DNA from 3 places in the Pseudomonas sp. GW704-F2 genome. Region 2 is predicted to be linked to each of the others. Evidence: riboswitches for the same ligand, from Rfam matches in the RefSeq annotation. Region 2 holds a riboswitch; each other region holds the start of a gene.
The links. Region 2 has a riboswitch for cobalamin ahead of AC07W0_RS27090 (CbtB domain-containing protein). Riboswitches for the same ligand answer to the same signal wherever they lie in the genome.
Positions count from the first base shown of each region.

Region 1: linked by a shared signal. The riboswitch ahead of AC07W0_RS29450 (ABC transporter substrate-binding protein) and the one ahead of AC07W0_RS27090 (CbtB domain-containing protein) in region 2 are both predicted to bind cobalamin.
Region 3: linked by a shared signal. The riboswitch ahead of cobO (cob(I)yrinic acid a,c-diamide adenosyltransferase) and the one ahead of AC07W0_RS27090 (CbtB domain-containing protein) in region 2 are both predicted to bind cobalamin.

Region 1 is NZ_JBWKXO010000066.1:12,235-16,637, forward strand. Features, by position in the region: gene AC07W0_RS29440 (M4 family metallopeptidase) at 1-828, opposite strand, end outside; gene AC07W0_RS29445 (DNA/RNA non-specific endonuclease) at 963-1,892, shown strand; cobalamin riboswitch at 1,928-2,122, shown strand; gene AC07W0_RS29450 (ABC transporter substrate-binding protein) at 2,237-3,247, shown strand; gene AC07W0_RS29455 (FecCD family ABC transporter permease) at 3,244-4,248, shown strand; gene AC07W0_RS29460 (ABC transporter ATP-binding protein) at 4,245-4,403, shown strand, end outside.
Region 2 is NZ_JBWKXO010000048.1:35,260-39,662, reverse strand. Features, by position in the region: gene cobM (precorrin-4 C(11)-methyltransferase) at 1-632, opposite strand, end outside; gene AC07W0_RS27100 (cobalamin biosynthesis protein) at 703-1,095, opposite strand; gene AC07W0_RS27095 (CbtA family protein) at 1,092-1,796, opposite strand; gene AC07W0_RS27090 (CbtB domain-containing protein) at 1,808-1,996, opposite strand; cobalamin riboswitch at 2,094-2,303, opposite strand; cobalamin riboswitch at 2,345-2,544, shown strand; gene cobW (cobalamin biosynthesis protein CobW) at 2,637-3,698, shown strand; gene cobN (cobaltochelatase subunit CobN) at 3,702-4,403, shown strand, end outside.
Region 3 is NZ_JBWKXO010000004.1:69,189-73,591, reverse strand. Features, by position in the region: gene AC07W0_RS04965 (PQQ-dependent sugar dehydrogenase) at 52-1,365, opposite strand; cobalamin riboswitch at 1,465-1,708, shown strand; gene cobO (cob(I)yrinic acid a,c-diamide adenosyltransferase) at 1,789-2,400, shown strand; gene AC07W0_RS04955 (cobyrinic acid a,c-diamide synthase CobB) at 2,397-3,764, shown strand; gene bluB (5,6-dimethylbenzimidazole synthase) at 3,761-4,403, shown strand, end outside.

The DNA of each region.
Region 1 (4,403 bases), on a different contig from region 2:
GGAATTGATATGCACCCCGCCGTTGTCCTCATAGGTCTGCACAAAATCGTCCATATGCCCCGGCTGAGGGTCCTTGCCCAGCAGCTTGTCATCGAACGCGGTGCCCGGCGCTTTCATCGAGCGCAACGCAGTGCCTTTGATTTTCTTGGTAAACAACCCTTTGCCGATCAACCAATCCGCATCTTGCGCCGTTTGCTGCAGCGCGTACTGCTTGATCAGTGAGCCGAACACGTCGGACAGCGACTCGTTCAACGCACCGGATTGATTGAAATACATCAGCTTGGCCTCATCCTCGGTCACACCGTGGGCCAACTCATGGCCAATGACATCAAGGGCTATCGTGAACCGGTTGAATAGCTGCTGATCGCCATCACCAAACACCATCTGGCTCGAGTTCCAGAATGCATTGTTGTAGTTCTGGCCAAAATGAACGGTCGCGTCCAGCGCCATACCGGCGTCGTCTATGGAGTTGCGGTCGAAGACCTGATCGAAAAAATCGAATGTGGCGCCCAACCCATCGTAGGCCTCGTCCACCGCCACATCACCACTGACGGGCTGCCCTTCGCCACGGATCAACTTGCCCGGCAGGCTATCGGCGCCCTCGGCGCTGTAGATCGAACGCCGTTTTTCGGCGCCCATGGGCAGGGCCATGTGGGCAGCCCCGTTGGCGGGTACGGCAACCATGCGCAACGAACGGAACGTGCTGTCTTTGGCGCGTGTGCGTAACGCGACTTCCCGTTGCGCTTTATCGCCGTTGCGGGCGATCTGGTCGAGCATGTATGGCGGGATCAGGCAGAAAATCGGGTTGCGATGCTGGCGAACACACATTGGCTGGCTCCATTTTGGCGTGAGGTGAACGTCCGGATAACCGTTCAAGAATAGTCCTGCCGTGGCGGCTTGGGCCAAATTGTCATGAAGCTATGCTGCAGTAGTGTTAATCCGAGGACTGCGAGGAACTTACAATGCCCCCACGCGCCACCAAAATCGACCTTTCGCACCGCCCCCGGCTCGCCGACCTGCGCCCGTTGATCGCAGCCGGCCCGAGCCTCATGGAGGCCCGGGCGGCGACTGCGCGTGTCACTGCGGCCAAGGACCTGCAGGACCGGCGCGGCTACGCTGAAGCGTTTCTCGACCGCTTCGTGGTGCCATGGCCCACGGTGGATGAAGCCCTGCTGGCTGACGTACAGCCGCTGCGCCTGGACTACACGCATTTCTCAGTGACCATGTCGCGCTCGAGGCGACTGGCACTCTACGTGGGCGCCAATATCGATGGCGCACAGCATGTGGATATCATCCGCAGCAACGACGCCTGGGCCTACGACGGCCGCCTGCCCATCAGCGCACAGGTGGGTGATGCGCTCTACACCGACAATGGCCTGGACCGCGGTCATCTGGTGCGCCGACAGGACCCCAACTGGGGTGACGCGGCCAACATCGCCAATGCCGACACCTTCCACTTCACCAACTGCTCACCGCAGATGAGCGGGTTCAACCAGAAGACCTGGCTGGAACTCGAGGACTACATTCTCGATAACACACAACGCTGGAAAGCCCGGGCCACGGTGTTTACCGGCCCGGTGTTGGCGGACGACGACCGCGTCTACCGGGGCGTTAAAATCCCCAAAGCGTTCTGGAAAGTGGTCGCCTACCTCAGCGACGACGGCAAGCCCTGCGCCAGCGCCTACATGATCGACCAAAACCGCGAGCTGGGTCAGCTCGACCTCATGTTCGGCCAGCTCAGAACCTACCAGCGCAGCGTGATTCAGATCGAACGCTTGACCGGTATCCGCTTCGCCAACCTGGCCGACTACGATGGTTTCAGCAATGAAGAGCGCGCCACGGGGACGCGAATTGAAGCGCTGATCCAGGGCCCTGAAGATATTCGTCTGTAACCGGGCGACCTAAGGCTATATCGCCCCGCCGTGATCGACTACCATACCGCGCCGGTTCCCAAACGGGACTAATAGGGAATCCGAAGCGCGGTACACCGCGTCAATCGGAACTGCCCCCGCAACTGTAGATGCCGAGCCCGCTCCCCCACTGCCACTGGACCCCGTCCGGGAAGGCCGGAGCGTGGCGACGACGCATCAGTCAGGAGACCTGCCGGCCCAGCAAAATCACTAACCGGCGGGGTGTCCGGGAAGGACATCCTTGCCTGCCTCACCCGCAGCGGTCGAGGGCGTGTTTCCGAACCGTACACCCCCTGTTCCAGGTACGGCTCCAAGGAGATTGCCCAATGCTGCCACGCGTTACCGCCCTGCTCACCGGCCTGGGCCTGTGTGCCCTGGCCCAAGCGGCCCCCACTCAGTACCCGCTGACGGTGGAGAACTGCGGCAGCAGCCTGACCTTCGCGCAAGCGCCCGCCCGCGCCGTGACCATCGGCCAGGCCGCCACCGAAATGCTCTATGCCCTCGGCGTGGGCGATAGAGTGGTCGGCACGTCGCTGTGGTTCAACAACGTGCTGCCACAGTTCAAGGCGCTGAACGACGGCATCGAACGCCTGGCCAATAACGAACCGAGCTTCGAGTCGGTGATCGCCAAGCGCCCGCAACTGGTGGCGGCCGAGCTGGAATGGGTGGTCGGCCCGCAAGGCGTGGTGGGCACCCGCGAGCAGTTTCATGAGTTGAAGATCCCCACCTACCTGCTGCCCTCCGACTGCGAAGCCAAGAACAACCGGGTGGGCGCCGACGGCACGCGGCTGGAGCCGTTCCGCATCGACACGATCTACAAGGGCATCCGCCAGTTGGCGGAGATTTTCGACGTGCAGGATCGCGGCCAGCAACTCAACGATGAACTCAAGGCACGCCTGGCCAAGTCCGTCGCCACCGTGCAAGGCAAGGGGCTCAAGCAGGCCAGCGCGCTGGTGTGGTTTTCCAGCGCCGAGATGGCCAGCGATCCCTATGTGGCCGGTCACAAGGGTGTCCCCGAATTCATGCTGCAAACGCTCGGACTGCGCAACGTGGTGCAGTCCGATGAGGAATGGCCCGCCGTCGGCTGGGAAACCATCGCCAAGGCCAACCCCACCGTGCTGGTGATCGCCCGCATGGACCGCCGCCGCTACCCGGCCGACGATCATGCACAGAAGCTCGCCTTCCTGCGCAGCGACCCGGTGACGCGCAACATGGACGCGGTGAAACACAACCGCATTATCATCCTCGACGCCATGGCCCTGCAGGCCAGCGTGCGGACCTTCGAGGGTCTTGAACAACTGGCTGCGGCCATCGACGGCTACGACCTGCCGAAATGATACGAACCCTAATCGCCCTGGCATTGCTACTGATCGCCGTGCTCGCCGGCGTGGCCATCGGCGAAACCGCCATCGCGCCGCAGGTGGTGTTGCAGGTACTCGCCAACAAACTGTGGGCGGCCGGCTACGTGCTGGACCCGATCGATGAAGGCGTGGTGTGGAACTACCGCCTGACCCGCGCCCTGGTCGCCGCCGCATGCGGGGCCGGGCTGGCCACCTGCGGGGTGATTTTGCAGTCGTTGTTGCGCAACCCCCTGGCCGATCCTTACCTGCTGGGCATCAGCGCCGGCGCTTCGACCGGCGCAGTCCTGGTGGTGCTGATGGGCGTCGGCGGCGGCTTGGTTTCGCTGTCGGTCGGTGCGTTCGGCGGGGCGATGGCGGCGTTTGCGCTGGTGGTATTGCTCGCGCGGGCCAGCGGTTCGTCCAGCGGCACCGGGCAGATCATCCTCGCAGGCATTGCCGGCTCGCAGCTGTTCAATGCGCTCACCGCGTTCCTGATCACCAAGTCGGCCAGCTCCGAACAGGCACGCGGCATTCTGTTCTGGCTGCTGGGCAACCTCAGCGGCGTGCGTTGGCCGTCGGTGTGGCTGGCGGTGCCGGTGGCGGTCGCCGGGTTGGCGGTGTGCCTGTGGCATCGTCGGGCGCTGGATGCGTTCACCTTCGGCCGCGACTCGGCGGCCTCCCTCGGCATCCCGGTGCGCCGCGTGCAATGGGTGCTGGTGGGCTGCGCGGCGCTGGTCACGGCGGTGATGGTATCGATTGTCGGCTCCATCGGTTTTGTCGGGCTGGTGATTCCCCATGCCGCGCGCCTGCTGCTCGGCACCGGGCACTCGCGCCTGTTGCCGGCCAGCGCATTGGGTGGCGCGCTGTTTCTGATCGCGGCGGATGTGCTGTCGCGCACCTTGATCAAGGGCCAGGTGATTCCGGTCGGCGTGGTCACTGCGCTGGTCGGCGCGCCGGTGTTTGCACTGATTCTGATCGGCCGGAGAAACCCTCGATGAGTGCGCCGGTATTGAGCTGCAGCGGGCTGGGCTTCAAGGTGCGGGAAGCCGAGTTGCTGCGGGATATCCACCTGGAGGTGACGCTCGGCGAAACCCTCGGGATCGTCGGCCCGAACGGCTCGGGTAAATCCACCTTGCTCAAACTGTTGGCCGGG
Region 2 (4,403 bases):
GCGACTTTGTCGGCAATGTCCGCCAAGGTGCCGACAGCCCAATCCTGATCCGGCCAGGTCGCGCGGTGTACCACGGCAATCGGGCAATCCGCGCCATAGTGCGGCAGCAGTTCGGCGACGATCTTCTCCAGGTGATTGACCCCCAGATGAATCGCCATGGTCGTGCCGTGACGGGCCAGGCTGTCGAAGTCTTCACCGGCGGGCATGCGGGTTTTATCGGCGTAGCGGGTGAGAATCACGCTCTGGGCGATGTCCGGCAGGGTCAGTTCAGTCTCCAGCAGCGCCGCGCAGGCGGCCACGGCGGTGACGCCGGGAATGATCTGGAACGCAATGCCCAGCTCGCGCAACAGGCGGATCTGTTCGCCAATTGCGCCGTACAGGCTTGGATCGCCGGAGTGGACCCGCGCCACATCCTGGCCCTTGGCATCGGCGGCCTTGATCAGCTCGATGATCTGTTCCAGGTGCAGTTCGGCGCTGTTGACCACCTGTTCGGCCTGATGCCCCTCCAGTACCGCCGCCGGCACCAGCGACCCTGCATAGATGATCACCGGGCAACTGCGGATCAGCCGCTGGCCTTTGACGGTGATCAATTCCGGGTCGCCGGGGCCGGCGCCGATGAAGTAGACGGTCATGGAGAAATCCTGTGAAAAAACGCGCGAGCATGAGGAACGCTCATGATCGGAAGCGGCGATTATCGCGGTTTCAGTCGACGCAGGCCAATGCCAAGGTGGCCCGGGCGGATTTTTTGCGCGGGACCAACAGGCGCGCAGGGGCGCCGCCGAGTTGTTCGGCCAGGGCCAGGGCGGCGCTTTCGGCGATGCCGTAACAACCGGTATGGGCAAAGGCGACGGCAGACCTGTGGCTCAGGCGGTCGTCATACATCGCCAGGTGCGCCGCGCTGAAGCAGTGCAGCGGCAGGTTCAGCCATTGGGCCAGGGCCAGCAAGCCCGGTTCATCCTGCTTGCGATCAAGGCTGGCCAGGGCGGTGATGCGATGGCGCTCGATACCGCCCTCGGCGAGGGCGGCGTCCAGCAGGTCCAGCAGGGCTTGAAACTCGCAGCCGCGCTGGCAGCCCAGGCCGACCACGAGGGTCATGCGGTGTATCGATCGTCGCGGTTGCGGCGAAACAACCAGGCGCTGATCAGCCCCAACGCCAACCAGAACGCGATGTTGGTCAGTTGCGAGGCGATCTTGAACTGTGCTTCCAGGGCCTCAGGGGCCAGCATCGAATGCACTTCAGGTTGCGGAGCGCCAATCACATGAGGCACCACGAGGATCGCCGCGCCCAGCGCCTTGAGCAGCCAGTTGCCACCGAATACCAGCAGCGCGATACCGGCCGCGGTTGAGGCCGCCGTGCCGATCCACCAGATCTGCCGTTGTGCCAGGTCGGCAGCGGCAGTGCCCGGCAATTCCGGCGGCAGGCCCAGGGTTGGCGCCAGCACGAAGGTTGCGTAACCGGCCAGGCCCCACAGCAGGCCTTGAGCCGTGCGAGTCGGTGCGCGCAGGGTGTAGAGCCCGGCGAGCATCAAGGCGAAACCGACCGCCACCACCAGATTGCCGCCAGTGGTCGACAGCACGCGCTGCCAGCCGTCTTCCGGCTCCCAGGCTTCGGCGTCATGGGCGTGTGCAGCGGTGCCGGCGGCGTGCTCGTGTACCACTTGCGTCGCGGCCGGGGCTTTTTCAAAGGTTTCCGCCTGCATGATTAGCGGGGCGACCCAGAAACTTTGCAGCAAGGTCAACAACAGGGCGGCCAGCAGCCCACTGAAACCTGCGGTTTGCGCAATACGCTTGATCATGTCGGCAGGTCTCAATGGCACGGGAACGCGGCGCTGTGGCGGGTATCGTGGGCGGCGTTGTGTACCGCTTCGATATGCGAGAACCCGGCGAAATACACCAGGCACGCGCCGAGGATCGAAGCGCCGATGGCGGCGCCCAGGCGTTGGCTCAGGGTGGCGGTGCTGCTGGTGCTAGACGAGGTGCTGCTGATGATCGACATGGCGCGTCCCTTCAGGGGTTCAGGGTGACACGAGCGCATGCAAAACCCGCGAGCCAGGCACGCAGGGTTCAAACAGCGCCCGCCCACCGCGGGTTTGTTAGATGATTTTTTTCGGGCCGGTCTCCGGGCTTGCGAGGGGGCTCTTGAACTGAGTCCTGAAAGCATCGCCTTCCCATGCACAAAGCACAGTGGCTGTGACGCTTCGCTCGCTTACCGTTGCGGGGGCAGCACCGGACTGGTCATATCGCTATGACGCACCGGTTTCCCGTTTCACCCTGTGAAGGGCACCCGAAACAAGGTGTGTAGGAAAGCATGCAGGGCGACGGTAGTCAAATTGACTGAGCCCCTGTAGCCTTGCACCCTCGAGGTTCTTCGGCCCAGGCCGAAGCTAAGAAGGGAACGCGGTTCAAGCCGCGGCTGCCCCCGCAACTGTGAAGGGTTTATCTGACTGCCACGCCACTGCCATCAAGGCGGGAAGGCGCAGCCAGCGCCGGTCGCAAGACCCGCAAGCCCCAAGCCAGGAGACCTGCCTCGCAACCGATTTTTCAATTCAACCGGGCGGGGTGATCCGGTGACGAAATCTGCTGCTGCGCGTCGCGCAGGGCCTATCGTCCCGTATGCCCGCCCCCAAGGGCATCCGATGAAAACACTGGCCAAACTCCCCGTCACCATCGTTACCGGCTTTCTCGGCTCGGGCAAAACCACCTTGCTGCGCCATATGCTCGATAACGCCCAGGGCCGTCGCATCGCGGTGATCGTCAACGAGTTCGGCGAGCTGGGCATCGACGGTGAAATCCTCAAGCAGTGCTCCATCGGTTGCACCGAGGAAGAAGCCAACGGCCGCGTGTATGAACTGGCCAACGGCTGCCTGTGCTGCACCGTACAGGAAGAGTTCTTCCCGGTGATGCGCGAACTGGTTGCCCGTCGCGGTGACCTTGACCATATCCTCATCGAAACCTCCGGCCTGGCCCTGCCAAAACCCTTGGTCCAGGCGTTCCAGTGGCCGGAAATCCGCAACGCCTGCACGGTCGATGCGGTGATCACCGTGGTCGACAGCCCCGCCGTGGCGGCCGGTACCTTCGCCGCCTTCCCGGATCAGGTCGACGCCCAGCGCAAACTCGACCCGAACCTGGACCACGAATCACCGCTGCATGAACTGTTCGCCGACCAACTGGCCAGCGCCGACCTGGTGATCCTCAACAAGTGCGACCTGATCAGCCCCGACGACCTGGCCCGCGTGCGCCTGGAAGTCGCCGAAGAGTTGCCGCCGGCGGTGAAGATCATCGAAGCCAGCAGCGGTCGGGTGCCGCTGGACGTGCTGATCGGCCTGGGCGCCGGCTCCGAAGAGCACATCGACGGCCGCCACAGCCATCACGATCATCATCACGAAGGTGAAGACGATCATGATCACGATGCGTTCGACTCCATTTCCATCGACTTGCCCCAGTCCGACGAAGCCCTGCTGCTCGACGCCCTGATCCAATTGGTGGTGCAGCACGGCATCCTGCGCGTCAAAGGCTTCGCGGCGATCCCGAACAAGCCGATGCGCCTGCTGATCCAGGGCGTGGGCACGCGCTTCGACAAACACTTCGACCGCGCCTGGAGCGCCGACGAAGCGCGCATCACGCGCCTGGTGCTGATCGGCCAGGACCTCGACGCGGCGGGCCTCGAAGCGCAATTGCGCGCCGCCCTCAGCGTTTAACCCATGCACCTGCTCAGGACCCAGCCCGGCGGTTTCGTCGCGGACGACAACATTGCCGACCTTGGGCAAACCCCCGCCGAGCTGGTGATCCTGTGCAGCGGCGACTCCAGCCTGGCGCTGCTGGCCGAAGCGGCCCAGCAGTTGCCCGAGGATTACCCGAGCCTGCGCCTGGTCAACCCGATGCAGGTGCAGAACCATGCATCGGTGGACCTGTACGTCGATGAAGTGCTGCGCCACGCCAAGGTCATCCTGATTTCCCTGCACGGCGGCATCGGCTATTGGCGTTACGGCGTCGAGCGCCTGGTGGCGTTGGCCGAGCGCGGGGTCACGCTGATCCTGGTGCCGGGGGATGACCGCCCCGACCCGGAACTCAGCGGCCTCAGCACCGTGGATGCCGCAGCGCGTGACCGCCTGTGGCAGTTCCTGCGCCAGGGCGGCCTGGGTAATGCGCTGGATTTTTATCGCTGCCTGGCCAGCGCCTACCTGGGCCGCGACTATGCCTGGGCCGAGCCGCAAACCCTGGCGCGCAGCGCGATTTATCACCCGCGTAAAGCCAATGCGTGCCTCAACGACTGGCAGTTGGATTGGAATCCTGAGTGCCCGGTGGCGGCGGTGCTGTTCTACCGCTCCCATCTGCAAGCGGCCAATACCGGTTTTATCGATGTGTTCTGCCAGCGTCTGCAGGCGGCGGGCCTGAATCCGTTG
Region 3 (4,403 bases), on a different contig from region 2:
CTATCGTGGGCAAGTCGAATCGTCGCACCGCCCCTCCCACATTTGTAATAGTTACTTAGCCGCAGAAACCCGCCACACCTTATTCCCCACATCGTCCGCCACCAGCAAATCACCCTGCTTGTCGATGACCACGCCAACCGGTCGTCCCATGGCTTGTTCTTCGCTGTTGAGGAACCCGGTCAGCACGTCCACTGGCGGCCCCTTCGGCTTGCCGCCCTCGAACGGTACGAAGATCACCTTGTAGCCGCTGTGCGGCTTGCGGTTCCACGAGCCGTGCTGGCCGATAAACGCACCGTTGATAAAGGGCGCCGGGAGTTTGCTGCCCTCGGCGAAGGTCAGGCCCAGCGAGGCGGTATGTGGGCCTACGGCGTAGTCCGGCGCAATGGCTTTGGCCACCAGGTCCGGGTTCTGCGGTGTGACGCGTACATCCACGTGCTGCCCGTAATAGCTGAAGGGCCAGCCATAAAAGGCGCCATCCTGGACCGAGGTGATGTAGTCCGGCACCAGGTCGCTGCCGATCTCGTCGCGCTCGTTCACTGCCGTCCACAGCTTGCCGCTCTGCGGTTCCCAGGCCATGCCGTTCGGGTTGCGCAGGCCGGAGGCGAAGAGACGGTGCTGGCCGCTGGCGCGGTCGACTTCCCAGATCGCCGCGCGGCCTTGTTCCGCTTCCAGGCCGTTCTCGGCGACGTTGCTGTTGGAACCGACGCTCACATACAACTTGCTGCCGTCCTTGCTGGCCACCACGTTTTTCGTCCAGTGATGGTTGATGCTGCCCGCTGGCAGGTCGATGACCTTGCTGCCGGCGGCCTTGATCGCGGTTTCGCCGGTCTGATAGGGAAAGCGCAACAGCTTGTCCGAATCGGCCACGTACAGGTCATTGCCGACCAGCGTCATGCCGAAGGGCGAGTTGAGGTTTTCCAGGAACACGGTGCGGGTCTCCGCGACCCCGTCATGGTCAGCATCGCGCAGCAGGGTGATGCGGTTCGGGCTCGGCACGCCGGCGCCGGCGCGGCCCATGACTTTCTGCATCACCCAACCCCGCAGGCCTTTGGCGTCGTCCGGCTTGGGCGGCGCGTTGGTTTCCGCCACCAGCACATCGCCATTGGGCAGTACATACAGCCAGCGCGGGTGGTCCAGGCCTTCGGCGAACGCCGCCACCTGGGTGCCGGCGGCGGCCGTGGGCTGGGTGCCCGCCGGCCAGCCGATGGCCGGGGCGATGTTCACGGTGGGGATCAGGGTCTTGTTCGGCTCCGGCAATTGCGGCGAGGGCCCGGTGCCGTCGGATACCTTCAGGGTCGAGCTTTCGCCGCAGGCGGCGAGGGTGCCCGCGAGCATGATCAGTAAGGCGAGTCTTGTTTTATGCATGGTTTTCTCCTGGATGCCTGTAAGGGTAGAGGCGCCCGATGCGGCGATGGTTCAAGTGCAAGGCCAGCTTTAATTGACGCTCCACCCCCAACCCACTAACCTTCGCCGCTTGTTCCAGGTGCTCTGTGACCCACGGGTCGACTGAGTGAAACAGGGAAGCCGGTGAGTGAGCGCACTTGTACACAGTGCTGCCGCGATTCCGGCGCTGCCCCCGCAACGGTAAATGAGTCAAGACGGTGCTGTTTGCCACTGTATCGCCCGCGATATGGGAAGGCGCGCCGTCGGCGTGCGCTCTAGCGCGCCACTCATGAGCCCGGAGACCGGCCTGGATCATCCAACAGCATCACGGTGGGCGATGCTTGGCTGTCTGTTGTTGTTTTTTCCTGCCCGCCGTTTTTTGTCCAGCCCCAACGGAGAGCTGCCATGACCGATTCCCCCGAGCGCGACGAACGCCATCTGGCGCGCATGCTGCGCAAAAAAGCCGTGATCGATGAACGCATCGCCAATTCCCCGAACGAATGCGGCTTGCTGCTGGTGCTGACCGGCAACGGCAAAGGCAAGAGTAGCTCGGCGTTTGGCATGCTGGCCCGCGCCATGGGCCACGGCATGCAGTGTGGCGTGGTGCAGTTCATCAAGGGGCGCAACAGCACCGGCGAAGAACTGTTCTTCCGCCGTTTCCCCGAGCAAGTGCGTTTCCATGTAATGGGCGAGGGCTTTACCTGGGAAACCCAGGACCGCCAGCGCGACATCGCGGCCGCCGAGGCCGCCTGGGCGGTGTCCCGCCAATTGCTGCAAGACCCGAGCATCGGCCTGGTGGTGCTGGATGAGCTGAACATCGCGCTCAAGCACGGCTACCTCGACCTCGATCAGGTCCTCAGCGACCTTCAGGCCCGCCCGCCGATGCAGCACGTGGTAGTCACCGGCCGTGGCGCCAAGCCTGAACTGATCGAAATGGGCGACACCGTCACCGACATGGGCATGCTCAAGCATGCGTTCCAGGCCGGTATCAAGGCACAGAAAGGCGTCGAACTTTGAATCAGCCCCGCCATTGCCCGGCTGTCTTGATCGCCGCACCGGCGTCCGGCCAGGGCAAAACCACGGTCACCGCCGCGCTGGCGCGCTTGCACCGCAACCTGGGGCGCAAGGTGCGTGTGTTCAAATGCGGCCCGGACTTCCTCGACCCGATGATCCACGAGCGCGCCAGCGGTGCGCCGGTGTATCAATTGGACATGTGGATGGTGGGCGAGCAGGAAAGTCGCCGCCTACTGTGGGAAGCAGCGGGGGAGGCGGACCTGATCCTGATCGAAGGCGTGATGGGGCTGTTCGACGGCACACCTTCCAGCGCCGACCTGGCGCGGCACTTCGGTGTGCCGGTGCTCGGTGTGATCGATGGCACGGCCATGGCGCAGACCTTCGGCGCCCTGGCCCTCGGCCTGGCACGCTATCAGCCGGACTTGCCGTTCGCCGGCGTGCTGGCCAACCGCGTCGGCACCCTGCGCCATGCGCAATTGCTCGAAGGCAGCCTCACCGAAGGCCTGCGCTGGTATGGCGCGCTGTCCCGCGAGACTGCTATCGAATTGCCCAGCCGCCACCTGGGCCTGGTGCAAGCCAGCGAACTGAATGACCTCGACCTGCGCCTGGACGCCGCCGCCCAAGCGTTGGGCAGCAGTTGCGAGGTTGCGTTGCCGCCGCCGGTCACCTTTGCCGCACCGCCGGTAACCCGCACCGAACCGTTGCTGGCTGGCGTGCGGATCGCGGTCGCGCGTGACGAAGCCTTCGCCTTCACTTACGGTGCCAGCCTCGATCTGCTGCGGGCGATGGGCGCCGAGTTGAGCTTCTTCTCGCCGATCCATGATCGCCAATTGCCAGAAGTCGACAGTCTCTATCTGCCCGGTGGTTACCCGGAATTGCATCACCAGGCACTGTCGGAAAACACCGCGATGCTGGAGGCGATCCGTGCCCATCACGCTGCCGGTAAACCGCTGCTCGCCGAGTGTGGCGGCATGCTCTATCTGCTGGATTCGCTCACGGATGTCGACGGCCTCCGCGCCGGACTGGTCGGCCTGTTGCAGGGCGCTGCGGTGATGCAAAAGAAGCTCGCGGCGCTGGCTCTGCAAAGCGTCGAATTGCCCGAAGGCGTGTTGCGTGGGCACACCTATCACCACTCGCTGACCAGCACCGACTGGGTGCCCATTGCCCGTGGCGTGAGCCCCAATGGTGGGCGCGGGGCCGAGGCGGTGTATCGACAGGGGCGGCTGACCGCTTCCTACGTTCACTTTTACTTCCCCTCCAACCCCTGGGCCGTGGCCGCGCTGTTTGCGCCCGAGCGAGTCGCACCGCACGCTGCGCCACAGCACGAATCCACGGTGGGAGCGGGCTTGCCCGCGATAGGCTCATGACCGACAACGCTTTCCCCCAGGCCGAGCGCGACGCCGTCTACCGTGCCATCGCCGAACGCCGCGACATGCGTCACTTCAGCGGCGGTGACGTGGCTCCCGAACTGCTGCAGCGCTTGCTCCAGGCCGCACACCAGGCGCCGAGCGTTGGCTTGATGCAGCCGTGGCGTTTTATCCGCATCAGCGACCGCCTATTGCGTGGGCGGATTCAACAGTTGGTGGAGGAAGAACGCATACGCACCGCCGAGGCCTTGGGCGAGCGTTCCGATACGTTCATGAAGCTCAAGGTCGAAGGCATCCACGACTGCGCCGAAGTGCTGGTGGCGGCGCTGATGGATGAGCGCGAGCGACATATCTTCGGCCGGCGTACCTTGCCGGAAATGGACATGGCCTCGCTGTCCTGCGCGATCCAGAATCTGTGGCTGGCCGCGCGGGTCGAAGGCCTGGGCATGGGCTGGGTGTCGCTGTTCGAACCGCAGGCCCTGGCCGACCTGCTGGGCTTGCCGCCCGGCGCGAAACCCTTGGCGGTGTTGTGCCTGGGGCCGGTCGAAGCGTTCTATCCGGCACCGATGTTGCAGCTCGAAGGCTGGGCCGAACCGCGCCCGCTGAGTGACATGTTGTATGAAAATACCTGGGGAGTGC